DNA from 2 places in the Paenibacillus sp. E222 genome. Region 1 is predicted to be linked to the other one. Evidence: riboswitches for the same ligand, from Rfam matches in the RefSeq annotation. Region 1 holds a riboswitch; the other holds the start of a gene.
The links. Region 1 has a riboswitch for ZMP and ZTP ahead of HW560_RS23395 (bifunctional 5,10-methylenetetrahydrofolate dehydrogenase/5,10-methenyltetrahydrofolate cyclohydrolase). Riboswitches for the same ligand answer to the same signal wherever they lie in the genome.
Positions count from the first base shown of each region.

Region 2: linked by a shared signal. The riboswitch ahead of HW560_RS08480 (TIGR01440 family protein) and the one ahead of HW560_RS23395 (bifunctional 5,10-methylenetetrahydrofolate dehydrogenase/5,10-methenyltetrahydrofolate cyclohydrolase) in region 1 are both predicted to bind ZMP and ZTP.

Region 1 is NZ_CP058552.1:5,247,212-5,257,501, forward strand. Features, by position in the region: gene HW560_RS23360 (hypothetical protein) at 1-384, opposite strand, end outside; gene HW560_RS23365 (MBL fold metallo-hydrolase) at 701-1,363, shown strand; gene HW560_RS23370 (ArsR/SmtB family transcription factor) at 1,619-2,524, shown strand; gene HW560_RS23375 (MFS transporter) at 2,564-3,826, shown strand; gene HW560_RS23380 (nitroreductase family protein) at 3,997-4,482, opposite strand; gene HW560_RS23385 (nitroreductase family protein) at 4,499-5,074, opposite strand; gene HW560_RS23390 (MarR family transcriptional regulator) at 5,095-5,577, opposite strand; ZMP/ZTP riboswitch at 5,819-5,900, shown strand; gene HW560_RS23395 (bifunctional 5,10-methylenetetrahydrofolate dehydrogenase/5,10-methenyltetrahydrofolate cyclohydrolase) at 5,952-6,803, shown strand; gene HW560_RS23400 (DUF817 domain-containing protein) at 6,937-7,734, shown strand; gene HW560_RS23405 (undecaprenyl-diphosphate phosphatase) at 7,751-8,563, shown strand; gene HW560_RS23410 (hypothetical protein) at 8,682-9,374, opposite strand; gene bshB2 (bacillithiol biosynthesis deacetylase BshB2) at 9,642-10,290, opposite strand, start outside.
Region 2 is NZ_CP058552.1:1,926,555-1,936,844, reverse strand. Features, by position in the region: gene HW560_RS08525 (F0F1 ATP synthase subunit delta) at 1-421, opposite strand, end outside; gene atpF (F0F1 ATP synthase subunit B) at 418-906, opposite strand; gene atpE (F0F1 ATP synthase subunit C) at 1,022-1,246, opposite strand; gene atpB (F0F1 ATP synthase subunit A) at 1,323-2,141, opposite strand; gene HW560_RS08505 (ATP synthase subunit I) at 2,183-2,563, opposite strand; gene HW560_RS08500 (AtpZ/AtpI family protein) at 2,556-2,810, opposite strand; gene wecB (non-hydrolyzing UDP-N-acetylglucosamine 2-epimerase) at 2,997-4,154, opposite strand; gene upp (uracil phosphoribosyltransferase) at 4,193-4,822, opposite strand; gene glyA (serine hydroxymethyltransferase) at 5,249-6,496, opposite strand; gene HW560_RS08480 (TIGR01440 family protein) at 6,713-7,306, opposite strand; ZMP/ZTP riboswitch at 7,446-7,527, opposite strand; gene HW560_RS08470 (low molecular weight protein arginine phosphatase) at 7,643-8,215, opposite strand; gene HW560_RS08465 (manganese efflux pump MntP) at 8,340-8,900, opposite strand; gene HW560_RS08460 (L-threonylcarbamoyladenylate synthase) at 9,073-10,182, opposite strand.

The DNA.
Region 1 (10,290 bases):
TTGGTCACCTGTTGCAAGATCAAAATTATAAATAATGGATACATATGTTCCTATATTATCATCGCTGTAATTAAGTCCATCTGTGTAAGCTACAGATAATATTTTATTATTATTGTACGTTGTTTTCACGCTCGTTTTGTACCAAGCTACACTATTATTCTGTTGGAGTGCCTTATTGCCATTAGCTACTTCTACTGTATGTTCCTTTAAAGTATCATTTATTTTTTTTATAACTATTGCATTTCCACCACTAATTTGAACATACGGTTGACCTTTATAGGTATGTACAGCGGTTTTAACTGTTGTTGAAGCTTCCGTTGAATTTGATGAGAATAATACGTAACTCGTTAAGAATAATAGTGTTGCCAAGATTAATTTCTTCAATATGACCTTGCACCTCCAACATTTCTATACCATCTGTGTATTTACTCAATAATAAAAGTTTACCATTTTGAATTCAGTTTTTTGCTCAAATTATTGTAGCTGTGTAAGCTAAATGATCTCCCCTCCTTTTTTTTATTTTACCATTAATTTTATTTTTGAAGGAACTGTCTATATCTCAAAATGTCATCTTAACACTTTTTTTTAAGAAGTTATATCCTCCCCTTCCCTTTTTTCTATCCCATATCTTTTTAGGAACTTGATTCGTTTACAAAGAGATACTTTACTTATCAATTTCTTTCTACGGAGGACGAATATTATGGAAATTTCAAAGGGAGTCGAAATGCTCCATCTGGACTATCACGGGAATGTGATCCACCCTATTCTTTTAAAGGATCATGAAATGACTATTCTAATAGACACTGGTTTTCCAGGTCAATTTGAGGATTTACGTGTGGCAATGGAGAAGGCTGGTGTCTCTCTAGACAAATTAAATGCGGTGATTTTGACCCATCAGGATGTGGATCATATAGGGAATCTTCCGGAGATTTTGCAGACACGTGGCAACGCTATTAAAGTATATGCACACGAACTGGATAAGCCGTACATCCAAGGGGAACTGCCTCTGATCAAAGATAGTCACCTGAACAATCCCCCCAAGGGCACAGTGAACATTACTTTAATAGATGGTCAGGAACTGCCGTTTTGCGGCGGGATTCGCGTTATTCACACGCCTGGGCACACACCCGGTCATATCAGTCTTTATTTGAAGGAAAGTAAAACGCTCATTGCTGGGGACTCCATATACAGTGCAGACGGTATGCTTGGGGGAATTCACGCTCCGACTACACCGGATATGAATGCAGCAAAGCTCTCGTTGAAAAAGTATGCAGATTTCGACATTACATCTGTCATTTGTTACCACGGGGGATTAAGTAATGTAAATGTGAAAGATCAGATCGCAGCACTCATCCAAGATTAAAATTTCAATATACACTTTTGGAGAGTGAGAGTATAAATCAGTTATTTTAATATCGGACTGCTCATTTTGCTGTCAGTATAAATCTAAAGACGATTCTTCAGGTGCTCGCCCACCCGTGGAACGTCTTTTTTCGTTGAAGAGAATAGGTAACTCTTTGGGCATTTTTGTTGCAAACTTTTAAATGTTCGTATACAATGAAACAAATTAGTAGTTCTATAAATATAGAACAAGAAAGACGAGGGGAAAATTCGAGCTATGAACTACAAAGTGGAAGTTGATTTCGCGCCCATTTATGAATGTGTAAGCAGCCTGACGGTTTTCATGAGCAAACAGAATCACAATGCTCTGGATGCTGGAAAACTATGGGTCAGAGAAGTACAAGATCGGTTCGCACCTACCAAACTGCAACAAATGCGGGAGACGATGAAACTTGTAGGCGATTTTAGCCTTGCACCTTATATTTGGAGTTGTCCTGGAGAACGGTCAGTTAGTGGTTTTTTGGATTGGCTTGAAGACCTAACCACAGGCCAGCTATATGACATCGCTGCTAACGTGAAGTTGTCCGTTCCCTCCAATCTCCCGGAACTGCGCAGTCGGACATCCGAAGCGCTACGTGAATGGGATGCCCACTATTTCAGTCAAATCGATTCGGCGATTATCGAAGGCCTTGCCTTAGAAGCTGAAACCAGACGGTCCAGTCTAAACGGAACCAATGATCTTGAGGTCTATGAGGAGGCAACGGAAGGTATGCGTCTATACCCTACCCCTCTGCTCAAACAAGTGATTCTAATCCCTCAATATCATGCTCGTCCCTTTGTCACCTCAGCCATCTTTGATGAAGTGATTTTCACCAGTTACTCTGCCGATATTCTCCCACCAGCAACGGGCCGGCCTGAACATCGGTTGTTACGTCTAACACGAGCATTGTCCGATGAGACCAGATTATATATCCTCCGCCTGTTGGCTGGAAAGCAGTTAACATTCACTGAGATCGTAAGTGAGGTTAAACTTTCTAAGAGCACAGTACACTACCACCTGATTTCATTGAGGGCAGCGGGGCTTGTCATCGTGCATTATAACCAGAAAACGACCTCTTACAGCTTGCGTCTTGAAGCACTCAACAAGCTTTCGGAACAGATCTCAGCTTATATTGAAGAATGATGATAATGCCCTTTAACCTACACACACGGAGGAACACTCATGCATAAGCGCAGTTATTATGGTTTACTAGCTACTGTCACTCTGAGTTCATTTGGTGACGTTTTTGGTCTTCTGGCTATGGAATGGCTTGTTTATGAAATAACCGCATCTAAGATGGCCATGGGTGCGATGGCACTAAGTTTTAGCATTCCAGAAGTGGTCATTCGATTGCTTGGCTCGCCGTTATCCGATCGGTTACACCGAGGGCGGTTCATGGCAGTGCTTGCTTCTGTTAGGTTGCTTGCTCTCTTATTACCTCTGACTTTGGGACTCGTAGGCCACTTGCAATTATGGCATCTTTTTCTGGCCGCAGGACTAAGCGGAGCATGTTCTGCCCTATTCATGCCCACCGCAATGGCCATTGTTCCCGGAGTATCAGATGAACGCAAACTGGTGCGTGCATTCGCGGTGATCGACGGTTGCCGTAATGCAGCTGCATTGTTGGGCCCAGCCTTAGCCGGAGCACTTACTGCCATAGCTGGGGCATTGCCAACGCTGGGCATTAACGCCGTTTGTTACACCGCCGCCATTGTCACGTTGCTCTATCTGCCCACAATGCAGAAGCCAGTAGCAGCCAAGTCCTCCTTTTCAATTAAGGCTTATCTCAGAGATATCCATGAAGGCTTCTCCTTTTATCGTAGCTTCCCGGCCATGCTTTCGATTATGGGAATGGTTTCGATCAGCAACATGTCTTCTGTAGCGATCTGGACGATGATGATTCCTTTTGTTCGCGAAGTGTTAGATCGGGATGCCGCTGCTATGGGTACACTCACCACGGCTTCAGCATGTGGCACATTAATAGGACTTTTGGTCATCTCGTGGTTGGGCGAAATCAAAAGACGACGGACAGTCATGCTGTGCAGCCTAGCCGCCATTGGGCTTTTTAACGCCTTACTGGGCGTATTCCCAAGTTACCCGTTTGCGCTCGTTGCTTTATGTGCTGCTGGTGCAGCAGGACCTTTCTTTAGTTCTCTCAGTTCCTCATTGCATGGCACGCTTGTCCCTGGACCTCTGCAAGGCCGAGTCAACTCAATACGGTTTCTCATTGGTGGTGGACTACAGCCTGTAGGTGCTTTTGCAGGTGCAGCGGTTGCAGAACTCTATGGTCTGCCTTTCTTATTCTTGTCTTTGGGCCTGCTCCCATTGCTTTGCTCAGCCGCCGCAGCTTTCCTTCCAAACCTGAAGAATTTAGATGGTGATTTATCTGATTTACGGAATAGAACACAATTCAATTCGTATAACAAGGAAATTAAAACATTATAAGAATATCATTTATATAAAATAGATGAATCTCTCGATTAGTCGTGTGAATCCGTTCTAGCTAACTTGTAAATTACAAATCGGATACACACCCCATAAAAAAAGAACGACAATCCCGATCAAGGCATTGTCGTTCCTCATTCATTTGATTTCTCTTCCCTACATCTTGCACGCTACAACAGTTCGAACTGAAGCTGAGGTTCAGTTATCTCAGCTTTCCCTTCGGGCTGTTCAGTGCCATATCCCAATTCCAGAACCGCAGCAATCCGCTCATTGCCCAGCACGCCGAACGTTTCAGCACGACTCCGGTCGTACATCCAGTCATGCAACGTACTGCGCACACCCAGGCCCTGTTCATGGGCAAGCAAACGGAAATTTTGGATCAGACAGCAGACGGCTGCAAAGTCCTCTTCCCGCTTATGATGATCCGCCTCTTCCTTCACCAGGACAAGAAGATAGGCTGGAGCGTACTCCTGCAATCCCTGCATGAGTTTCCCATTACGGTTATCGGCAAAAATAAATCGCCACGGCTCACGGAGTCCATCATTTGGCGCCCAGACGGCGTGATTGAGCAATTCGAGAATTAGCTCCTGGGACACCGGTCGATCCAAAAAGTCTTCTGGACTGTGTATGCTTCCTAGCAGATCGGTCAATTCCATTTTTAATCCTCCCCTTCTATGTAGTCTGACCCTGCAATACAGTCCACTTCTGCTCAGCTGGTGTTCTTTTTCGGCTTCTTGGCGCTTTGTCGTAATATCCCATATGAAGAATGCCAACAAATCTTTCATCCTCACGCAGTCCAATTCCTCTGAAAAAGCCTTCATTCTGAATCATGGACTCTGTATCCCACAGCATTCCTAACCCTTGTTCCCAGCCCAACAGTTGGAAGCTCTGCATCATCCCGCATGCAGCCGCATAATTGCGGTCATTGGTCAGACGATCCGGTCCTACAGTCGACATAACAATGACGTGAGCAGGAATATCTGTAAACCTCTTTTTAAACACATCCAGCAGTTTTCCCGGAATCAACTTGCCGAGCTTGCTCTGCGACATCTCTTCCAGCATGCAGTCCACCAACCGTTTGCGTGCTTCGGGAGTACCGGCATAAACAACACGCCATGACCCAGCTTCAACAGATGGTTGAAGTCGTGTGGCCTTGTGCAGCAATTCAACAACCAACTCCTGCTCCACCGGTGCAGAATTGCATTTACGAATACTTCTTCGTTCCCTGATCAATGCTGCCAGACTCAAGTGTTTCACTCTCCTTCAGTTTATCTGGATTCCATATGCATGCTGCTGTCTTGAAGAAATTGATGTATGATTTTCAGCTCCGGTTCCGAATATTTGTCCAAAGCACGATAGAACCGTTCAGCCTCAAGCACATGTAAACGTTCATGTAGTTCAAAGATCTTTTTTCCTTGCGGCGACAACCGGAAATAGCTCTCCTTCTTGTTGTCATTCATTTTCGTACGTTTGACGAAGCCTTCCTCCAGCAGTTTGTTGCCGATCTTGGTAATGCTTGCTTTGGACAAATTCATCGCGTCGGCAATACCTGTGTTGTTAATAGGCTCATGCTTGCCAATGCAATCTATCATATGAACCGCAGTCAGGTGCTGAGGGATTTTGTCGATGCTTTCCCGCTGGGCGATACTTAGAAAATGTTCAATTTCCGTATCTTTGTGATTCTCATATACATGTAAAAATCGAATAAATTGGTCATACACTAACTGTTTAGTTCGATCGTTTGAATCCATTCAGTTATCGCTCCTTATTTACTAATAAACAATAAAAAAACTTTAAATGATTAAACTAATACAGGAATTCAATATAAAATAGTTTACTGGTTAACAATATATCACAACTGATAATCGTTATCAACTATATGACGAAGATTGTGGCTACCCGGGAAACTAATCCCCCATACAAATCAAAGTGAAATCCATTAACTATTGAACAATTCTTCTTTTTCAAGTACTATCAATCTAAACAATTTAAACGATCATATGTAACTGGCGAACACGGTGAACCGTGAGGGAGCATATGGTTTTGTAATAAGCCGTACGCCTGGGCAGAGGTAAGGAATATTTATTTCCTTGCCTCTTTTTTATGTTGAAAGGGCGATGTGAAAATGAGTACTGACGCACTGATCTTAAATGGACAAACGGTATCGGATTTTATGAAGGAAGACATGGCCTCGAAGGTTGCTATTCTGAAGGAAAAAGGCATTCAGCCTTGTCTCGCTACCATTCTCGTCGGAGATGATCCTTCCTCAGCAACCTATGTGCGTATGAAAGGAAATGCTTGTGCGCGCTTAGGCGTGCATTCCATTAAGGTCGTTCTTTCTGCGGATACCACCACAGATGAATTGATTCAAGAAATTAACAAGCTCAATGAAGACCCTTCTGTACACGGTATTTTGCTTCAGCACCCTGTCCCGAATCACATCGATGAAAGAGCAGCTTTTGATGCCATCAGCATCGAGAAAGACGTTGACGGTGTAACGACCCTTGGTTTCGCACTTAATGCTTTTGGAGAAGCCGAATTCCCTTCCTGTACACCACAGGCTATTATGCGTATTCTGGATTTCTACAATATTCAGATCGAGGGCAAACATGCGGTTGTTATCGGAAGAAGTCCAATTCTGGGCAAACCTGTCTCAGCCATGCTGCTCAACCGGAATGCAACGGTGACGACCTGCCACTCCAAAACCGTGAATCTGGAGGAAATCGTGAAGCTTGGCGATATCATTATCGCAGCCGTGGGCAAACCCCTCTTTGTTAAAGGAGACTGGATTAAACCAGGCGCTGTCGTTATTGATGCAGGTTATAACAAAGGCAATGTCGGAGATGTGGACTACGAAGCTTGCTTCGTTCCTTCTTCAGCAATTACACCTGTACCGGGCGGCGTTGGTCCAGTAACGATTGCGACGCTCATCGAACATACGATTAAATCTGCCTACAAGTTGTCTGAAAATGCATAATTGAATTAGCGCAAAAACCAGGTCCCTCCAGTGACGAGGGGCCTTATTTGTATTTGATTAAGCTCGAATTGAAAATAGGAAAATATATAGATCTTTTTTTCTCTTTTTACAATCGGACCATATCTATATTATTATGAACAAGGCTTGGGAAGGAGATAAGCATAACTTGAAACCTTTAGTACAGCTCCTGCATTTTGGTTATCATCAGGCGATGAGTTGCATTTTTCCTGTGGCGATCTTTGGAACGTTTGCCCTTTCTAGCGTAATTCAGATACCCTTTCTTTATCGCTATGATGCCATTCTGCTTGTTTTATTAGCAGTCCAATACCTTATGTACCGGAGCGGATTGGAAACACGTGATGAAATCAAAGTCATATGTATATTTCACGTGATTGGATTGGTACTGGAGATGTATAAGGTGTGGATGGGTTCCTGGTCATACCCTGAGCCTGGTTATACCAAGCTCTTTGGTGTCCCTCTTTATAGCGGATTTATGTATGCAAGTGTAGCAAGCTTTATGTGTCAAATATGGCGCAGATTGCGTATGGACATGACAGGCTGGCCGGGATTTGCATCTTCGGTTCTGTTAGGAGGAGCCATCTATATCAACTTTTTCACACATCATTTTATTCCCGATTTCCGTTGGTGGTTGACCGCTCTCGTATTTATTGTTTTTCGAAAAACATGGATTATCTATCGGGTACGATTAACTACCTATCGAATGCCGTTAACACTCGCTTTTATCATCGTCGGTTTTTTCATCTGGACCGCTGAAAATTTAGCTACATTTTTTAACGGCTGGAAATACCCCGACCAGCATGATTCCTGGCAGCTGGTCAGTTTTAGCAAGATCAGTTCATGGTTCCTTTTGGTGATTATTAGTGTCATCATTGTGGCCCAACTGAAATATGTCAAAGCCAATCGAAAATAATAAGTAGGAGGATATAATGGAAGACTTTATTTTATGGTTGAAATATGTGTTATTAGGTATCGTACAAGGGGCTACAGAGCCTATTCCGGTTTCTTCAAGCGGTCATTTGATTATCGTTCAACGATTGCTTGGCATGGAGCAGAACGGATTATCCTTTGAAATTTTGACGAACACCGCCTCACTGATTGCCATTATGTTTATCTTTCGGGAAGATATCAAAAAGCTTATTGTAGGAGGCTGGCGATTCCTAGTTTCTCGCAATGCGGAGTACAGAGCAGATTTTATGTTTTGTGTATACATAATTATTGGTACCCTGCCTGCTGCGATCGGGGCTGTGCTGTTCAAGGATAAAATTGAGGAAATCTTCACTTCTGTCTATACGGTTGCGATTAGTTTACTGATTACAGGGGTTGCGCTATGGCTCATTCGAAACCTTCGTGGGCGAAAAAGAGATGGAGATTTGTCTGTGAAAGACGCCATACTGGTGGGTCTGGCTCAAGCAGTGGCTCTTATTCCGGGAATAAGCCGCTCCGGTGCAACAGTCATTGCATCTATTGCTGTAGGGATGAAACAAGAAACGGCGTTGAAATTTTCCTTTATGCTCTACATTCCGATTAGCATCGGCGGGGTAATTTTAGGTGCCTCTGACATCGTAACCGATCCGCACCGAGTGCAGTTGGCTATCCCTTACATTCTAGCGTTCATTACGACCCTTATCGTAACCTACTTTTCAATGAGATGGTTCATGGGAATTATGGCAAGAGGGAACTTGATTTACTTTTCATACTATTGCTTTGTCGTCGGAATTCTTTTGCTTATTTTTTTGTAAATCGGAATTTTCTTGTAACGGGAAAGGGAACAACCTCTATACAGTGGGTTGTTCCCTTTTTATTGTTTTCCAAACTTGACGATCCCCGCCCTACTCGCAGATTCCGTACGAATACTCATTAAAGCTCTCCAACAACCATGGAACCCATGCCATTCGGGTCATCCATTTTTTTATGGGTGACGAGCTCTCCTTTATCGTTGAATCCCTTTATTTCATACGGAATTGTTGCGGACGAGGGTAGTGATACAAACCAGATTATGCTTTCCGGCCCCACCTCAACCAGCTTGGCTTCAGTAACTACTGGTTTCTCATCCCCCTCGAACTCGACAGTTACACGCTGAATCGCCGGGTCTAATATATGTCCAAACAGCATAGGGAAAGGTGTCGATATATGACTCAATTCAGGTATGCTCATATAATCCATTGCAGACGTGAATTGAGATGATTCACCAATAGAATATCCGCCCCCCCAAGCCCACTTCCATCCGAATATTATTTTCCGAGCATACTCCATCTGAAGATTGCTGTTATTCTCTTGGCCGGATTTTTGTTTAAACAAAATTATGCCCCCGTCTACCGGTTCTTGATGAATGATGTGTAATGAATTATCATTATTTCTAAACTTCTGAATCGCTTCTTCAGCAGTTTTCCCTATAGGAATATGCATCGTTTCACTCATTCCCATTGCTTTGGACATGCGCCGATCGGCTAGTCCGCCAGGTCTGTCATTCACATAAACAAATGCGATGCATGATATGAGCAAAAGTAAAATGAGTATCGCAGTAATTCGAATAATTCGTTTGCTTCGCATTTTTGGTCTCCCCCCCTGATATCAAATCATAATTTTCTGTTTGCGGCTGTGTCGTTTCATGGGTTTCCTCATTCTCTGTCATGGGAGTTGAAACCGACTCATTGGTTTGTAGAACGAAGTTCTTTCAATTGTATCACTCTTTGCAGGAACTCATCAGATTATCTCCCTCACTCCAATTAACACTCAAACAACATCACATGTTTAAAACGAAAAAAAGTCGCCATAATGGCGACTTTTTACGTGAATTAGATTGTACAGATTGTAAAATTAATCGAACTTATAGGTCCAAAATGCTTCTCTTCCAAACCGATTTCGGATTTGTTCATCGTCCAATTTCCCCTTGCCGACAAGTTCCGGCGCTTGGAATTGTGAACGGTGAGCTCGAATCGACGCCATTTTCTTGGCAAGGAATCCGCTCACGTCTTCAATCACATCCGCTTTCCCGATGCTCTCTTCGTGATTGTTCGAGAATGCACAGCAGTAGACGATAGGTCTCTCTTCAGCGGGTAATCGGCCAATCGTTCGCGTAACCGCAGCTCCGGTTGCATCATGATCGGGATGTACGCTATACCCGGGATAGAACGTAATGACCAGTGACGGTTTAAGCTCCTTGATGAGCGCCAAAATGTGGCCATCCAGCAGCTCAGGGTCTTCAAACTCGATCATTTTATCATGAAAACCGAGCATCCTTAAGTCTTGAATACCAATCGCATTAGAGGACTCTATGAGTTCATCCTTACGGATTATTGGCAAGGTGACCCGGTTGGCAAATGGAGGAATGCCCATATTACGTCCCATCTCCCCTAGAGTCAGGCAAGCATAAGTGACTTGAGCACCGCCTTCTATGTACTTCGCCAACGTTCCCGAAGCAGTGAATGCTTCATCATCGGGATGGGGAAACACAACTAAAATGCGC
Region 2 (10,290 bases), 3.3 Mb from region 1:
TACGGATCTTTTTATTCACACGGCCACCGAATTCACGGGCTACCGCTTCTTGTTCTTCATCATTCAAGGCATAAGTCGAGTACACGCGCGCATCGGCTATGCCGAGCGATTCGCCCTCGATCTTCACATAATCATTCAGCAGATCTTCCAGCAGTTCAACACGTCCACGCTCAATCAAAAGCAAAACGGTTTTCAGAACAGGTTCAGACACCTTGCCGTCAAGACTTGTGCGAAGTACGTTCTGTTTTGCTTCTTCAGAGATGTTGGGTGACTCGATAAATTTACCGATTTCCGCATCACCTGTGATGGCAATTACTACAGTACGCAGCTCTTGTTCGACTTCAAGCACCTGATTCTGTCCGAGAGCAACTTCAAACAATGCTTTCGCATAACGCTTAGCAACAATCGTATCGCGGCTCATTGTCGGCCTCCTACCTCATTGAGGTATTGGTTCACAAGCTCCTCTTGTGCAGGACCGTTCTCAACTTCTTTTTTGATCAGCTTGGAAGCGATTTGAACGGAAGCTGTACCCAGTTCGCTGCGAAGCGCTGCAACCGCTTTGTTCTTCTCGCTCTCAATCTCACGCACAGCATCGTCTTTCAGGCGATTCGCTTCTGCTTTTGCATCCGCCAGAATCGTTTCAGCCTGTTTGCCGCCTGTTTGTTTGGATTGTTCAATGATGTCATAAGCATCTTTACGCGCTTTTTCAAGAGCCTGCTTCTGTTCCTCAACATAGGCAATAGCCTGATCCCGCGTTTGGGCAGCCTCATTCATTTGCGCCAATACGAGCTCACGACGTTTTTCCATAATGGAGAAAAGTGGACCAAATGCATAACGGCTAAGCAGCCAATATAAAATACCAAATGCTATAATCGCCAGAACTGTATTTTCCCATACGAAATTCAATCTGTTCACTCCTTCCTGAAGGTATCCTCAGGCCGCAACTCCGCGTTTACGGACGCTACCTAAAAAGAAGGCGCGGATGGCTGTGGCCTTCCCCGCCAAACCTGCACTGATTTTATTAAGCCGCTCCGTAGAAAATGAACGCGAGTACCACACCGATGATCGGCAATACCTCGATCAAACCTACACCGATAAACATTGTTGTTTGAAGAGTGGATTTTGCTTCCGGTTGACGGGCAATACCTTCCACCGTTTTGCTGATTACCAAACCGTTACCGATACCTGCGCCAAGTGCGCCCAATCCTGCAACAATTGCTGCTGCCAATAATGCCATTGCTCCCATTTGTATATCCTCCTTAGAATGTTCGTTCAAATTTTATAGTTCAGCCCTACAGGGTTAACCGTATTGGACTTGAATCTTAATGTTCCTCGTGCGATTCGACGGTTTGTGATATGTATACCATCATCAAAACCGTAAATACGAATGCCTGTATGGCACCGATGAAAATACTGAACCCCTGCCATGCCGTCAACAGCGGAATTGCTGCAATTGCGCCAATCCATTTGAATGCTGTAAGCTTCATAATCGTGGAGATCAGAACCTCACCTGCAAAGATGTTGGCGAACAAACGCATACCGTGTGTCAACAACTTGGATGCCGTCTCCACAATGTTGATTGGGAAGAACAGCCAGTGTGGTTGGAAATAATGCTTGAGATACGTTTTGGTGTTACGGAAAAGTCCCAATCCATGCGCGATAGCAAATGCGATCAACGCTAGACCCATGGTTACCGAAAGGTCAGCCGTAGGTGATTTCCACCAGGCAACTTCGATATGTGGATGAGCTTCAGGATCCTTCTCATGAGCTTCATGGAACGCTTCTTGGACCGAGACAATTGGCTTGCCAAAGATTTCAGCTTGGCTTGCATCAGTAGCCCCAGTTACTACGCCCAAAGGGAGACCCAACATGTTTCCCACAAAGATAAACATAATCATTGTGGTTGCCAAGGTAAGGAAATGCTGCCCCTTCTTCATATCCATCGTGCTCGAGATCAGGTTGCGTACAAACTCAATCGCCCACTCCAGGAAGTTTTGCATTTTGCCCGGATTCTCTACCGACAAGTTCCGCGTAGCCAGCTTTGCAACAATAAATACAATGGCGGATGTTACGATCAGCATCAGCAGAACAGACAAATCCAGATGGAACCCACCCAGGTTAATTATCGGAGATTCATGCATATTTTTCTCACCCCTTTCTCATTCGAAAGCTTGCAGCACCACTATGAGTCTGCTTTGCGGGACAACAATATCCCTATAAATAGTAAGGAAAATTGCGCTATGACCAAGCCAGCTACAACCGCATATAAATTGAAGTATTGCGGATACTGCATCGCCATGAAAATAGCGAGTACTGCGAGAGCTGCTCTAGTCAAAAATCCCAGGTTCACTCGCTTAAGGTTTCCTTCCGCTGCACCATCCAACATTCTCCTGACTTTGCGACCCAGATACGAAGCGTTGATCCAACTGATCACCGTTCCAAGGGCCAGTCCCAAAGCTATTGTTTCCACACGGGGCAGAAAGGCCGCTGCGAGAAAACAAATCATAAGAAAGTACATGATGAAAACAGTCATCCATCTGCGGTATCTGGTTAGTTCACTCATCACTTTCCCCCATGAATTTTTTCGCGATAAAGTAGATGCTTACGCCGCCTGCTGCCAAAAAAAAGAGAACGCTTACGGCGATCCATATTCCGCTACCCCCGATGGTCTTGTCCAACCAGGAGCCAACGTAATATCCGGCAACAGCGAGAATGGCAATCTCGATTCCAAAAGCTGTCACGAGCCCCATCGCTTTCCACACATTATCGTCATGGTTACGGGATGAATTTGGTTTGTTCGAATCGGCCATTTTCCACGCCACCCTTGCAATCCCAGTTAATTTTACTGAATGATGAGAGCCTTTGTCAATTGAATGATTTTAGCGTTTTAAAGGGGAAAACGACGGGAATACAGGCCATCAGAGCCCATAAACCCGCGTAAACCGTACAGTTTAACTGTATACTGTACCCTTTAATAATCCGTCAGAAAAAATGAATTATTTTTTGAATTTTCTGTGAAATGATTCCGGACGTTCACTATTCACACCAAAATGATGCAAAATCGCATTGACAATTCTTTCCGAAGCATGTCCATCACCATAAGGATTGGCAGCCTGACTCATGCTTGCATACAGTGTTTCGTCTGTAAGCAGAGCTTTGGTCCGCTCATATACACGTTCCTCTTCGGTACCCACCAGCTCCAGTGTTCCAGCCTCGATTCCCTCCGGACGCTCCGTAGTATCCCGAAGGACGAGAACAGGCACACCAAACGAAGGCGCTTCTTCCTGCAAACCGCCTGAATCTGTCAAAATCAAGTGAGTATGCGGGTAAAAGTTATGCAAATCCACCACGTCTAGTGGATCAATAAGTTGAATACGGGGGTGATTCCCCAAGATCGCGTGAGCCGGCTCCTTCACAGCAGGACTTAGATGCACCGGATACACGATGGCAATATCCTCAAACTCGTCGGCAATCCGTTTGACGGCCTGGAAAATGTTACGGTGAGGCTCGCCTTGGGATTCACGGCGGTGAGCTGTCATCAACACAAGACGCTTTCCCTGTGCCCAATCTAGTACTGGATGTGTGTAATCCTGCCGTACTGTATATTGAAACACATCTGTTACCGTGTTGCCTGTGACATACGTACTAGACTCCGATTTATTTTCTTTGGCAAGATTGGAAGACGACCAGTCCGTAGGCGCAAAATGCAAATCAGCAAGCACTCCGGTTAACTGACGGTTCATTTCTTCCGGGTATGGAGAGAGCTTGTTCCACGTACGAAGACCTGCTTCCACATGACCCACCTGAATCTGCTGCAGGAACGCAGCATAGCTGGCTACAAACGTTGTCAGCGTATCACCGTGAACCAGCACAATATCCGGCTTTGCTTCACGCAAAACCGGCTCCAGGCCTCCCAGCACACGAATCGTAATTTCATTCAACGTCTGACGATCTTTCATCACATCCAGATCGTAGTCTGGATGAATATTGAATACTTCAAGAACCTGATCCAGCATCTGACGATGCTGTGCAGTAACGCATACGATCGATTCAATAGATTCGGGATGTTTCTGCAGTTCCAAAATAAGCGGAGCCATCTTGATGGCTTCCGGGCGCACCCCGAATATTGTCATGACTTTAATTTTCTTGGACATTGAAGCAAAGCCCCTTTTCTATTCAGCATGCAATATGCTTATTTAGTGCCGTACAGACGGTCTCCTGCATCTCCCAGTCCGGGAACGATATAGCCGTGATCATCCAGACGATCGTCCAGTGCAGCAACGTAGATGTCTACATCCGGATGTGCATCCTGAACAGCTTTTACGCCTTCAGGAGCTGCAACAAGGTTCATCATTTTGATTTGCGTGCAACCGCGTTTTTTGAGCACGTCAATAGCAGCAATGGCAGAACCGCCAGTTGCCAGCATCGGGTCGATGACAATCAACTGACGCTCTGTAACGTCCGTAGGCAGCTTGGTGTAGTACTCAACCGGTTGCAGGGTTTCCGGGTCACGGAACAGACCTACATGTCCTACTTTTGCAGCTGGCAACAATTTCACAACACCATCCAGCATTCCAAGGCCCGCGCGCAAAATCGGAACCAGCCCAAGCATACGTCCGGAAATGACTTTTCCTTGTGTTTCAGCTACTGGTGTCTGTACATCAATAGTCTCCAGCTCAACATCTCTTGTAATCTCATAAGCCATCAGTGTAGCCACTTCATCCACCAATTCACGAAAATCTTTCGTATTCGTACGCATGTCGCGTATAAACGTCAGTTTGTGTTGAATCAAAGGGTGATCACATATTACTAATTTTCCCATCTAATTTGTCCCTCCGGTATGTTCTTCATGTTCAGCATTACCAAATATGCCTAATCACCATTCATAGGCCCGATAAATCCTGTATATTATATCATCACCTACACCGAATTACACCATCAAAGGGCACTTAATCATTACAGAAAACCAAATCCTATAAAAATAGGACCGGAAACATGAGTCATCCGGTCCTTTTTGCTCTCGCTGTTATGTCAGTTGAATGTTAAAAAATGTGTAAACACTATGAAGCTCCGCAAACCGAATGACCTTCTGATCGCTGTTATCCCCAGAATTCTTTTGATCCATTAATAAATGGTGGAATTCCGGTGATAAAGGCGAGCGCTACGCTTCTTCAGGTTCTTTCGGTTTGCTCCGTCTGTATGTTTACATTTAGAACATCTCAAATACAAACAGCACGAGCAAGTTTTTTTAGTATTTAAGATCTGTGTAGAGTGGGAATTTGTCGGTGAGCGCCGTTACTTCCGCACGGGCTTCATCCAATTTAGCTGCATCTTTAGGGTTTTTCAATGTTTTGGCAATGATCTTACCAATGGCTACCATTGCTTCTTCGTTCATACCACGGGAAGTAGCAGCAGGTGTACCGATCCGGATACCGCTCGTTACAAACGGGCTGGTTGGATCAAACGGGATTGCATTTTTGTTCACGGTAATGCCGATGGAATCAAGTACATGCTCGGCTTCCTTACCTGTGATATTCACGCTGCGTGTGTCGATCAGCATCAAGTGGTTGTCTGTACCGCCGGATACGATGTTCAATCCTTCAGCAATCAGCGTTTCAGCCAATACTTGTGCATTTTTCACCACGTTTTGTGCATACGTTTTGAACGAAGGTTGCAGTGCTTCACCTAATGCTACCGCTTTGGAAGCAATTACGTGCATCAGAGGTCCACCTTGGGAACCCGGGAATACCGCTTTATCAATGGCTGCTGCCCAAGCTTTGCGGCACAGAATCATACCACCACGAGGTCCACGCAGCGTTTTGTGAGTTGTTGTCGTTACGAAATGCGCATGTGGAACCGGGCTTGGATGCAAGCCTGCAGCTACCAGTCCTGCGATGTGAGCCATATCCACCATGAACAAAGCACCTACATCATTAGCGATGGAAGCAAGCTTTTCAAAATCAATGATACGCGGATATGCACTTGCACCTGCAACGATCATACGAGGGCGATGTTTGAATGCCGCTTTGCGCACTTCATCATAATCAATCAGGAATGTATCTTCTTGTACACCGTAAGCCACGAAATTGTACAGCAATCCGGAAGCGTTAACCGGGCTACCATGTGTGAGGTGTCCGCCATGCGCAAGGTTCATACCCAGAACGGTATCACCTGGTTTCAGAGCCGCAAGGTATACTGCCATGTTCGCTTGTGCACCGGAGTGAGGTTGAACATTCACATGTTCTGCTCCAAACAATTCTTTGGCACGATCACGGGCGATATCTTCAACGATATCAACATGCTCACAACCACCGTAGTAACGTTTGCCTGGATATCCTTCAGCGTACTTGTTGGTAAGTACAGATCCCATTGCCTCAATTACCGCTTCGCTTACGATGTTCTCGGACGCGATCAGCTCAATGTTGTTTTGTTGACGTTTCAGTTCAAGATTCATCGCTTCCAGTACTGCCGGGTCATTCTTGCGCAATTGTTCCATGATTAAATTCCTCCCAGTTATAAGTGAAGTTATAAAGCGAAATCATGTTTACACGAAAACGGAGAGTGCAACACCAATCTGGAGAAGCAGAGCGTTCGCCTTTATCACCGGATTTCCCCTTATATAAGAGATTCAAAAAAATCTGGGGATAACAGCGATCGTAAGATGGTGATGCAATCGAAGTCAGGAGTGTAACCAATCGTTTCGGTTTATACGTTAGTCACAAAATGTCGAATCTGGTTGCTCTTCCATACGATACACTGCACGCTCGCCGCCAATCAACTTCGGACGGGTCAGTGCTGTAGTTACTCGGGCATCACCGATGTAGCGGAGTGATGTTCGGAAGGGTACTGCCACATGCCGCAAGTGCATGCCAATCATCGTCTCCCCAATATCCAGTCCCGCATGGGCCTGCACATGTTCAGCCAGGCATGGATCGGTCAGCGAACGATACGCTGCGGATGCCATGGAACCGCCTGCTTTGGGCACGGGTACTGCACCAACCTCAGTCAATCCAAGACGTGTAAGCAATGAACGCTCCATAACCAGTGCCCGGTTCAGATGCTCACAGCATTGGAATACAACATCAAAACCGAACTCCTGCTGCACCTCGCGTATACCCGCAAGAAGCTGCTGCGCCACTTCAACCGCACCGCTTGTACCAATCCGTTTGCCCGCAACTTCACTTGTACTTGTACCGATCACCACGATCTGTCCAGGTCCAAGCTGTCCGGCAAGCGCCAGTTCACGCAGAATGGATGCGGTCTGTTCATGCAATCCGGGTTGTTCCGAATCTAACTCAATATTCATCCTATCGCCTCCCGATAAAATCATGCCCGGCTTCCTCTTGGCTGCCCTTGGTATTCTTACATGGCATTTCAGGTACTATTATAGCGAATAATCAGATGAAAGACGAAAAAAAGAGCAGTCTGCGGGTACCGCAGAATTGCTCTTTTGCCCAGGCGACCGGCCGTTTGTTCCGGTGCTCCATCGTGGTTATGCCCACTTCGTCGCCAGTTACACCGGATCCCTGTTTTCCCATTCATCATAAAACAACCTGCGTTTAAAATCAACGGGTAATTTACATCCCGTGTACGTTTTTATATGGAAAACCATCGGCAGCTGGGAATGATTAAGCAAATCCAATTAATCCAGCTTGTCCAAAAGTCTGTCGAGTGCAGTCCGAATCTCTGCCGCAGCGATGTTGTAATCATCACGACTGCCGCCAAACGGATCCGAAATATCAAAGCTCGGTATGCGTTGTCTGATCTCGATCGCCCGCTCACGTTCAGACGCCAAAATTTCCTGACCTAGCGCACGTTTCATTTCCATTGTCGCAAACAGGCTGTCCAGTTCCTGAAGATCATTCAGGACTTGTTCGTCATTTTCCACATACTCTTTCAAGGTATACGTCTTGTGTATAGAGTCAGGAAAAACCTGCATAACATGCTGTTTATGACTGCGTGTCAACGTAAGGATCAAATCGGCCCAACCGACCAGGTTAGAGCTCAAGAGCGTCGAATGAGGCGGTCCCTCAACGTTGTGATCCCTTAATACGGCCTCCGCATGACGGGAAATCGGCATGCCCGTAGTTGCGGCTACACCCGCGGAACGAACGTCCACCTGAATGCCCCGCTCAGACGCCAGTTTACGTAAAAGTCCCTCCGCCATGGGGCTGCGACATGTATTCCCTGTACATACAAACAAAATATGTTTCATTGTGGTTAGCCTCCCCATTTTGCAAATGTTGTCGAATCATGTTTGAAACTCCATCTGAACCAATGAAACTCATAACTATATATCGAAGACTGCACTAGGCTGTAATCATTATTAACGGTGTATTTTAAAATATAAACAAAAGTCCAAAAGCGAGCAAGATCGCTCCGCCGACCGCTTCCCCGTAATCCCCCATGTTTTGACTCACACGCCGTCCCAACAGCAGACCCATGACGGACATTACTCCACCACAGACACCGAAAGCCAGCACCGTTAACACCAAATCACTGCTGAACATGCCAAGCGAGACTCCAACGGAAAACGAATCCACACTGACACTCAGTGAGAACAGAATCACACCGAGCAGAGATCGATGATCCACCAGTTTGGTGTCTCCCTCCCGGAAAGCGTTCAAGATCATATGGGCGCCGAGCAGGACCAGCAGACCGCCAGCTGCATATGTCGTAATGTCACCAAGCAGGGAGCTGACGTATTTGCCCGTGTACATGCCGATGAGCGGCATGATGATGTGAAACAGGGCCGTTACGGTACTGATTCGCAATACGTCTCTCATCCGAATGCCCTTCATGCCAATCCCGATGCCGAGTGAGAACGCGTCGAGTCCGAGAGCGACGGCCATAATCAAAATGGTTACCAACTGCCCTACATGGGCAGACACATCCCACATCCCCATACCCCCAAGTCACGTAAAGGTTCTTGTACACCATATGCGGACAAGAACATAAACATGACCTGAGAAGGCGTTTTCCATAGCTGCATTCAAAGAATGATTGGCTAGTCGTGGCTAGAGGTCAGGTGCCAGAGGGAAATATTCATAGCGATATTATGGAAAAAGGGAGCTATCGGTCACCGACCTGAATGAGTCGGTGACCTGCCGCCTTGAGCAGCCGGTTCATGACGGCTGCTCCCAGCCCTTCGCGCGAGCAGGCTTCAGCCACAATATATGTGGCCCCCTGCTCATCGCAGCTGCGCAGCGCGGCGTACAGCCGGCGCGCTGCTTCCTCCAGCTCGCTGGCATCGCCCAGCGAGAACACGGCATCGGCGCGGTACTGCTCCGCGTGCTCGGCGAACGCCAGCACCGCGGTGCGCTCCCCGCGCTGCGCCGCCTCTGCGAGGGCGGCGCTGATCCAGGCCGCCACCGCTGCGGGCGGCCCCTCCACCACGCACAGCGCACCTGCGGGCGCGTAGTGCGTGTACTTCATGCCCGGCGAGCGCGGCGCCGGGCTGTCATCGCCACCGGGCCCCTCGGCGAGCAGCGCCGGGTCCGTGGCGACACGGGCGGCAACGGCGGACAGCTGTTCCGCCGTAATGCCGCCAGGGCGCAGGATGGTGACAGTACCGTCGTCACCGACCTGCACCACCGTGGACTCGACGCCCACCCCGGTGGGGCCGCCGTCCACGATGCCGCCGATGCGGCCTGCCAGATCCTCGCGCACATGTGCGGCGAGTGTCGGGCTTGGCCGCCCGGAGCGGTTGGCGCTCGGCGCGGCGACCGGGCATTCCGCCGCCGCGATCAACTGCAAGGCCACCGGATGATCCGGCATCCGCACGGCCACCGTGTCCAAACCGGCGGTAACCCGCGGGGATACCGCCCCTGGCCTAACCGGCAGCACAAGCGTAAGCGGCCCCGGCCAGAAGGCTGCCATCAGAGCCTCCGCTGTGCCATTCACATCTGTGACCAGCGAATCCAACTGGTCACGCTGTGCAATATGAACAATCAGCGGATTGTCTGAAGGCCGCCCCTTGGCTGCAAATACAGCTTCCACCGCAGCTGTACTGCGAGCATCTGCGCCCAGACCGTATACCGTCTCGGTTGGGAATGCCACGGTTTGTCCTTGACGAAGACAGGCTGCGGCATCCTGTAAGTAAACAAGAGCCTGTTTATACGCACTCCCTTTTGCCACATCATCCGTGTTCTCATTGGCTAGCAGTACATTGACATCCCACATGCTCGTAACCATTTCCTCTGTACGTTCATCGTTCTCCATGCCTTTCATGGAAGACTGATGCAATTGCTTGTTCTCTCTTGTCATATATCCATCATTCCTAAACTTCAG